One region of the Labrys monachus genome, then DNA from elsewhere that is predicted to be linked to it. Evidence: riboswitches for the same ligand, from Rfam matches in the RefSeq annotation. Region 1 holds a riboswitch; the other holds the start of a gene.
What was found. Region 1 has a riboswitch for fluoride ahead of J3R73_RS20245 (voltage-gated chloride channel family protein). Riboswitches for the same ligand answer to the same signal wherever they lie in the genome.

Region 1 (4,416 bases):
CGTCGGCCTCATCGTCGTCCAGGTCGCCGGCGTGCACGAAACCGCCCGTTACACCTCGCATCTGCTGATGGCGACGAGCGACGACTGCATCCCCGGCTACCGCAGGCTCGCGGAGACCTGCCACGCCCATGGCGCGACCGTGTTCGGGCAGTTGTTCCATCCCGGCCGCGAGATCATGGAGACGGCCGAGGGAACCGCGCCGGTCGCCTACGCGCCTTCCGCGGTGCCGAACCAGCGCTTCCACGTCATGCCCCGCCCGATGTCCCGACGCCTGATCGGCGAGATCGTCGAAGGCTATGGCGCGGCGGCGCGGCGCCTGGAGGCGGCCGGGCTCGACGGCGTCGAGATCGTCGGCAGCCATGGCTACCTGCCGGCGCAATTCGTCAATCCGCGCGTCAACCTGCGCGAGGACGACTATGGCGGCACGCTCGACAACCGCCTGCGCTTCCTGCGCGAGGTCGCCGCGGCCGTGCGAAAGCAGACCGGCCCCGACTTCATCCTCGGACTGCGCTTCAGCGCCGAGGACAGCGACCTCCACGGCCTCACGGCGGCGGAAGTCCTCGAGGCGCTGACGGCGCTCGACGACGTCTTCGACTATTTCAACCTCACCATCGGCTCCTCGGCCAGCTTCGGGGGCGCCGTCCACATCGCGCCGGCCATGGCCTTTGCCAGCGCCTATGGCGCGCCGGCTGCCGCCGCCGTCAAGCGGCGGGTCAAGGTCCCGGTGTTCTACACCGGGCGGGTCAACCAGCCCCAGGACGCCGAACGGCTGATCGCGGCGGGCGACGCCGACATGGTCGGCATGACCCGCGCCCTCATCTGCGATCCCGACATGCCGGCGAAGGCGCAGGACGGCCGTTTCGACGATATCCGCGCCTGCATCGCCTGCAACCAGGCCTGTATCGGCCATTTCCAGCTCGGGGTGCCGATCTCCTGCATCCAGCATCCGGAGACCGGCCGCGAGCTTCGCTACGGCCGCATCACGCCCGCCGCGGCGCGCAAGCGCGTGCTGGTCGCCGGCGGCGGCCCCGCCGGCCTCAAGGCCGCCGCGGTGGCGGCGCAGAGAGGCCACGACGTCATGCTGTTCGAAGCGTCCGAGCGCCTCGGCGGCCAGGCTCTCCTGGCGCAGCTGCTGCCGCGCCGCCTCGAATTCGGCGGTATCGTCGGCAATCTCTCGCGCGAAGCCGAGGCGGCCGGCGTCGCCATCGTCAAGCGCATGAAAGTGGACCGCGGGCTCGTCGCGAGGGAGAACCCCGATGCGGTGATCGTGGCCACCGGCGCCACGCCCCGACGCCCGGCGCTTCCCGGCGAGGAGACCGCCCATGTCGTCACCGCATGGCAGGTGCTGCGCGACGAGGTCAATATCGGCAGTTCGGCGCTGGTGGCGGACTGGCGCTGCGACTGGATCGGCATGGGGGTGGCGGAAAAGCTGGCGCGGGCCGGCTGCAAGGTCCGCCTCGCCGTCAACGGCTACATGCCCGGCCAGCGTATCCAGGCCTATGTCCGCGACCAATGGGCCGGCGTGCTGCACGACCTCGGGGTCGAGGTCATTCCCTATGCCGATCTCTACGGCGTCGACGGCCAGACCGTCTATCTCGCCCATGTCACCGGCAAGGAACCGATCATCGTCGAGGGCATCGACACGCTCGTGACCTCGCTCGGCCATGAGGCCGTGAACACGCTCGAAGCCGAGCTCGATGATTTCCAGGGCGAGGTCCACATGATCGGGGACTGCCTGACGCCGCGCACGGCCGAGGAAGCCGTGCTCGAAGGTATGCGCGCCGGCTGGGCGGTGTAATCCAGCCCCTATGGGGGCCTGCCGGCTGCAACCCGGCCCCCTCGCCGGGCGACTCGCGATATTGGCATGCGTTTGGCGCATACCTATTCTGCGTTTCCGGAGCTGACGAAAATCGCGGCCAGTCGCTACCAATCTTCCAGGCAATGGAATCTGCCTGATCCTCCGGATCGAACCGCCTCCTGAAAGGCTGATGACTCCTACTCAACTGTTTTTCAACAGGTGAGGAGTCATGGCCTGCCGACCTCTCCGGGAAGGCGACGCCAGCCGACGGCTCCCCCTGCGCGGAGCTGTCATGTCGCCGAGCTTGCTCTACAATCGACTTCTCCAGGCCTTGGCCCTGTTCAGATGGTTTGCCATCGTCGTACCGATGGCGGCCGTCGTCGGTTCGTTCTGCGCCCTTTTCCTTTGGGCGCTGGACAGAGCGACGCAGGCCCGGTTCGAGCATCCCCTGCTCCTCTTCGGCCTGCCCGTCGCCGGGCTGGCGGTCGGCGGGGTCTATCACTGGATCGGACGGTCCGCCGAGGGCGGCAACAATCTCATCGTCGACCAGATTCACGAGCCGGGAGCGGGCGTGCCGCTGCGCATGGCGCCGCTGATCCTGATCTCGACGGTCGTCACCCATCTGTTCGGCGGGTCGGCCGGCCGCGAAGGAACGGCCGTCCAGCTCGGCGGCAGCCTGGCGAGCACGTTGGGCCGGCTCCTGCGGCTGGAGGCCAGCGAGGTCCGCCTCCTGCTGATGGCCGGCATCGCCGCCGGCTTCGGCGCAGTGTTCGGCACCCCCATCGCGGGCACCGTCTTCGCACTCGAAGTGCTGACCGTCGGCCGTATCGAATATGAAGCGCTGCTGCCCTGCCTGCTCGCCGCCGTCGCGGGGGACTGGGTCTGCCAGCTATGGGGCATCCAGCATGTGCGCTATGCGATCGGGTTCGGTGCCGCGGATGTCGGCTTCCGCCTGGACGTCCTGCTCCTGGCGAAGGTGGCGCTGGCGGGCGCGGCTTTCGGCCTCGTCGGGCAGATCTTCGCCGAACTCTCGCACAGTGCCCAGGCCGTGGTGAAGAAGCTCGTCGCCTTTGCCCCGCTTCGACCGGTGCTGGGCGGCGTGATCGTCATCGCCCTCGTCTATGCCCTCGGCACGAGGGAGTATCTCGGGCTTGGCGTCTGGTCTCCCCATCCGGCCGACGCCACGATCCTCGGCTTCTTCGATGCAGCCCGGACGGATTATTGGAGCTGGCTGTGGAAGCTCCTGTTCACCGTCGTGACCCTGAGCACGGGATTCAAGGGGGGAGAAGTCACGCCGCTCTTCTTCATCGGTGCGGCACTCGGCAATGCGCTCGCCCATCTCACCGGCGCTCCCGTCGACCTGCTCGCCGGCCTCGGCTTCGTCGCGGTCTTCGCCGGGGCATCCAACACGCCGCTCGCCTGCACCATCATGGGCATCGAGCTGTTCGGCGCGGCGGACACCGTCTACATCGCCACCGCGTGCTTCCTCGCCTATCTCTTCAGCGGTCACTCGGGCATCTACCTGTCGCAGCGCGTCGGTGTCCCGAAGACCGACCACGCTTTCGTGCCGCCGGATGTTTCCTTGCGCGACATCCGCCAGATCGGCCGCCCCCAGCTCATCTCCTTCCATAACCGCCCCACGGCTCGCAGCGAAGCTGCAGCCGGCGGATCGAACACCCCGCCGAGAAAGGACCTCGCCATGCCCTTCCCCCACATCGTCACGCCGAGCGAAATCGGCATGGTCCGGATCTATCTGAGGCCGCGCGACAGAATGCCGGCCAAGCGGGCCCGCGCCTTCTGGGGCGCGCAGCCCCTCTATCGCGGCCTCGTTCTGGCCGCGCGGAAAGCCGGCATCATGAACGCCGTCGCCCACCACACGCATTTCGGCTACAGCAATCATGGCAGCCTGCAGGAACACGACCACGAACTCGGCAACCCCGAGCTGACGATGTGCATCGAGCTCATCGCGCCCCGCAAGCTGCTCGAAACCTTCTGCAGGGAGCATGGCGCCCTCCTGCACAAGAAGGTGGTGATCTACAAACAGCTCGAGCGCTGGGCTGTCGGGGCGATGCACGATGTCGCGGTGGACATATCGGCCCCGGGAGGATCCGAGGACGACCTCGTGGCCAAGGCGGGGTAGCGAGGGAATGAGGAAAGGTCGGCGGGTCGATCGCCCATCGCCCCCCTCCCTGCCGCAAGCGCGGCGTTTCCAAGACGAGTGATCGGCAAGCGCCCGATCCTGCACAACGTCCCGCTCACTCCCAGTGGACGTCCCGAGATCGGCGGGCACAATGAATTGGAGCAAATCGCGGTGCGACGGCACCGCCATTTGCTCCAGAGCAAAATGCGTTCAAGCAGGAGTGGATCACCAATTTAGCGCATTGGTATCAAAAGGATTTTGTGATTCTTGGCGATTCGATCTGAAGATGGAACGCTCTAGAAATCGATGGCATCGATGCTTGACGGCCTCGCGATGCGATAGAGGCCCGCATCCGGCACGAAGGCGTCGATGCCGTTGTCGCGAAAGCGGTTGGTGATCGGATAGCGGCGGTCGCGGCCGAAATTTTTCACCGTCACCTTCACGCCGGGCGGGGCCTGCCGCCGCTTGTATTCGGCGA
Region 2 (4,416 bases), 2.1 Mb from region 1:
CATCCTTCTTCGGCAAGGCGGATTCTCCTTTTCGACGTCTATTTATTTACTATCTAAATTAATTGTGGCAAGTCTTTTGTTGCCCAGGATGGAGTTGGCCATGAGCATGAGGAATCCGGCGCGTCCCCCGCCCGCCCATAGACAGGCACCTGAGATCGAGGCCATCGGCACGACGCCTCAGGCCGCCTGACACTCCCGAAGTCCGCTCCATGGCCGACCAGACCTTCGCCCGCTACGTCAATGAACGGCGCATCCTCACGCAGCTGCGCCTGCAGGGGGCGATGCCGCGCGCCGAACTCGCCCGCCGCCTGTCGCTGACGCCGGCCACGATCACCAACCTCGTCGACAACCTCATCGCCGGCGCCCTCGTCGTCGAGCAGCGCGCCGTGCGGGACGACGGCGCACGGCGCGACGTCGGCCGGCCCGGCGTCGCCATCGCGCTCAATCCGGGCGGGGGCTGCTTCCTCGGCGCCGAGATCGGCGTCGGCGTGGTGCGATTCGCGCTGGTCGACCTTGCCCTCGGCGTGGTGGACACGCACACCGCCGCTCTCGCCAGCACCGTGACCCCTGCTGCCGCCGCCGGGATCATCGCCGGCCATGTCCGCGATCTCGAACGGCGCGATCGCCTGGGGGCGGGCCTGCGCTCGGTCGGCATCACCGTGCCCGGCCTGGTGCGCGCGGACGGCTTCGTCGTGCATCTGCCCATCCTGGGCTGGAAGGAGCAGAACCTGAAGGCGCTGGCCGAGACGGCGCTGGGCCTGCCGGTCTTCGTCGAGAACAACGCCAATGCCGCCGCCTTCGGCGAGGTCTACACCCAGCCCGGACTGCAGGCCGACACCATCATCTACCTCAAGCTCGGGACCGGCTGCGGCGGCGCCGCCATCGTCAACGGCCGGCTGCTCCGGGGCGCCAGCGGCACCGGCAGCGAGTTCGGCCATATGCGCATCCACGGCGCCGGCATCCGCTGCTCCTGCGGGCAGCGGGGGTGCCTGGAAACCTTCGTCAACATCGCCGCGCTCGACCGGGCCTACAGGCCGGGCCAGGCCTTCGGCGTCGACGGCCTGTCCGCCCTGCCGGCGACGGTGGCCGCGGCTGCATCGGCGGGAGACCGCAGCGCCGGCGCGGCGATGGACGCGATCGCCGGCGATCTCGCCTTGGGCCTCGTCTCGCTGGTCAACATCTTCAACCCCAGCACGATCGTGCTCGGCGGCTCGATGCGGCCGGTGCTCGCCGCCCGGCTCGCCGCCATCGGCGACACGGTCGGCGCCGGCATCCTGCCCGGCATGCTCCGGCCGGCGATCCGCCTGTCGACGCTCGGCGCGATGGAATGCGCGGTCGGCGCCGCCACCATCGCCCATCACCAGGCGCTGGACGTCTCGAACATCGAGATCGGCACATAGCCGCGCGGAGGGCCGCCTTGCGCCGGCCTCACAGGCGGGCGCCGGCACGCCCCCTCACGACACGTCTTCTTCCACCCGCGTCTGGGCGATCTGCCCGATGCCGCCATTGAGGTGCCGGGCCGCCGCGTAGCCCAGCGTCGCCGAGGCGAGGCAGAGCAGCACGGACATGGCGACGTTGGCGAGCGCCCGCTCCGGCGCGCCCTGGCGCAGCAGGTCGAGCGTCTGCAGGCTGAAGGAGGAGAAGGTGGTGAAGCCGCCGCAGATGCCGACCATGAAGAAGAGCCGCCAGGTCTCCGGCAGCGGATGACGCCCGCTGATCACCGTCAGGGTGCCGAAGAAGGTGATGGCGAAGGAGCCGGCAATGTTGATGACGATGGTTCCCCACGGCATGGACTGGCTGTAGGGCGCCATCCACATGCCGACCCAGTAGCGGGCGACGGTGCCGAGCGCGCCGCCGAGCGCGATCCAGAATGTGGTCAACAGGGAGCCGGGCATGGAGCCTCCGAGGCATGGGAGCGAAAGGGTTTCCCGGAACGGCCGGTTGCCGGCCGGCGGTCCCAGGCTTGTCCGGGCGCTTCGGAGGGGGAGATCGATACGAACGCCCGCCGGCGCGAAGCACCTGGCAGGAGTCATCAGCCTTGCGGCGGTTTCGGGGAACTCCATCCCCATCAGGCCCGTCGTTTCTACAGCGGCCCGGCGGGAGGCGTCAATCGCCGCTGCCGGTCAAAGCCGGTAGAAGCGGGTCGCATTGCCGCGATAGAGCCTTTCGATCTCGTCCCGCGAGGCCCCCGCGCAGACGCGGTCGACGATGCCGACCCAGTGCGCATAGCGGATCGCGTGCTCGGAGACCGGCCAGTCGCCGCCGAACATCACGCGCTCGAAGCCGAAGCAGTCGATGGCGTGGCGGATATAGGGGCTGATCTGTTCCTCGGTCCAGGCGGCGTGGTCGGCCTCGGTCGCGACGCCCGAGATCTTGCATTCGACGTTGGGCTCCTGCGCCAGGGCCTTGAGGTCGCTCGCCCACGGCTCGAACAGATGGGCCTTGATGCCGGGCTTGGCGATATGGTCCATGACGAAGCGCACCTCCGGGCAGGCCCGGACGAGCGCGATCGCATCCTTCAGCTGCGGGTGGAAGATGCACAGGTCGAAGGACAGGCCGAAACGCGGGAGAAGCCTGACGCCTTCGACGAAGGAGGGCTGAAGGGCCCAGCCGGGCGAATCGACATATTTCTGCAGCAGCCAGCGTATGCCCCGGACATGCGGCAGGGCGGCGAGCGCCTCCAGGTCGCCCTCGACGGCGGCGCCCTTGTGGAGCGGAGCGCAGGCGACCATGCCCCTCAGGCGCTTGTCGCCGCCGATCTCGGCCTCGACCCAGCGCGCCTCGTCGACATGGCCGCCTTCGGCCGCGTCGACTTCGACGAAGACGACGCCGTCGACCTCGACGCCGGCCGTCAGGCGCTCGAACTCGGCAAGGCCGTGGGGCTTGTTGAGGAGCGGGTCGTGCCGCATCCAGTCGAAGCGGATGGCGGCGGGGTCATAGAGGTGGACATGGGCGTCGATGATGGGGAAATCGGGCATTTTCAGCTCCCTGTGGCGCGTTGCCGGCGCTTGGCGGTCCTACCGCTACGACGAGCGCGCGGCTGTTGAAAAGGGGGGAGCGCGCGAAGGGGCCGGGTCGCCCCCGAGGCCGGCGGCGACGGCCGCGGGCATGGCGCCCGCCGGCGGCAGGGAACCGGAGGACGGCGCATCCCGGCCGCATGGCCCGGACGGAACTCTTATAGTGGCGCCATACTGCATGAATATTTATCAAAATTTCCGCTACTTGCATAATAAACGTGCGGCGCCGGTCCGAGAAAGCAATTTTCCGACCTTCAATTTGCGTCTAAAATCTATTCTTGTCCCTGTTCCCGGAATTTCGGATCGAACGCTTGAGCATGAACATCGCGCCGCCCGACCATAGAGACGAGCTGCAATTTATATTGGACGACGTCTATCGGCGCGGGCTGGATCAACGCGACGGTGCGCTCGCCGATTATATTCCGGAGCTGGCGCGGGTCGAGCCGGAATCTTTCGGCATCGCGATCGCGACCGCCAAGGGCAAGGTGTACGCCGTCGGCGACGCGGAGGTGGCGTTCACGATCCAGTCGGTGTCGAAGGCGTTCGGCTACTGTCTCGCCATCGAGCAGATCGGCCGGGCCCAGGTGCTGCAGCGCGTCGGCGTCGAGCCGAGCGGCGATGCCTTCAACGCCATCGAGTTCGATCCCCATACGCGCCGCCCCTATAATCCGATGGTGAATGCGGGCGCCATCACGGTGGCCGGCATTCTCCACGACCGGTTCGGCGATGGCGCCTTCGATTTCATGATGGACCGCTTCTCGCGCGCCGCCGGGCGGCCGCTCGGCTTCGACGAGAAGGTCTACCGCTCCGAATCGGAGACCGGGCACAGGAACCGGGCGATCGCCCATCTGCTGCTAGCCGGCGGCATCATCTCGGAAGCGGTCGAGGCGATCGTCGATCTCTATTTCCGGCAGTGCTCGATCCTGGTGACAGCGGTCGACCTCGCCCGCATGGGCGCGACGCTCGCCAATATGGGCGAGAACCCGATGACCGGCGACCAGGTCTTCGAGCTGCAGGCCGTGCGGGATACCCAGGCCGTGATGTTCTCCTGCGGCATGTACGACTATTCCGGCAATTGGATCTACGACATCGGCATTCCCGCCAAGAGCGGCGTCGGCGGCGGCATCGTCGGCGTGGTCAACCGCCAGCTCGGCATCGGCACCTATTCGCCGCGCCTCGACCGCAAGGGCAATTCGGTGCGCGGGGTCGCCGCCGTCGCCGCGCTCTCGGACGAGCTCGGGCTGCACGCTTTCGACTGCACCAATGTGGGGTCGTCCCTGCTCGGCCGCTTCATCACCTGACCGGCGGGTCACTGCACGGATGCCGATCGGGACGAGCCGGGCAGGCTGGACGATGAGTTCCGCCGGGTTCTAGGCCACTTTCAGCACGAGGATCAGCG

Region 2: it holds a riboswitch for fluoride, as region 1 does, so the genes downstream of both, crcB (fluoride efflux transporter CrcB) here and J3R73_RS20245 (voltage-gated chloride channel family protein) in region 1, are expected to answer to the same signal.

What each region holds. Positions count from the first base shown of each region.
Region 1 is NZ_JAUSVK010000001.1:4,430,653-4,435,068, forward strand. Features, by position in the region: gene J3R73_RS20240 (oxidoreductase) at 1-1,798, shown strand, start outside; fluoride riboswitch at 1,929-2,005, shown strand; gene J3R73_RS20245 (voltage-gated chloride channel family protein) at 2,091-3,938, shown strand; gene J3R73_RS20250 (NAD+ synthase) at 4,235-4,416, opposite strand, start outside.
Region 2 is NZ_JAUSVK010000001.1:6,572,884-6,577,299, forward strand. Features, by position in the region: gene J3R73_RS29945 (Gfo/Idh/MocA family protein) at 1-16, opposite strand, end outside; gene J3R73_RS29950 (ROK family transcriptional regulator) at 210-1,400, shown strand; gene crcB (fluoride efflux transporter CrcB) at 1,455-1,895, opposite strand; fluoride riboswitch at 2,017-2,076, opposite strand; gene J3R73_RS29960 (amidohydrolase family protein) at 2,124-2,978, opposite strand; gene glsA (glutaminase A) at 3,335-4,318, shown strand; gene J3R73_RS29970 (YeiH family protein) at 4,388-4,416, opposite strand, start outside.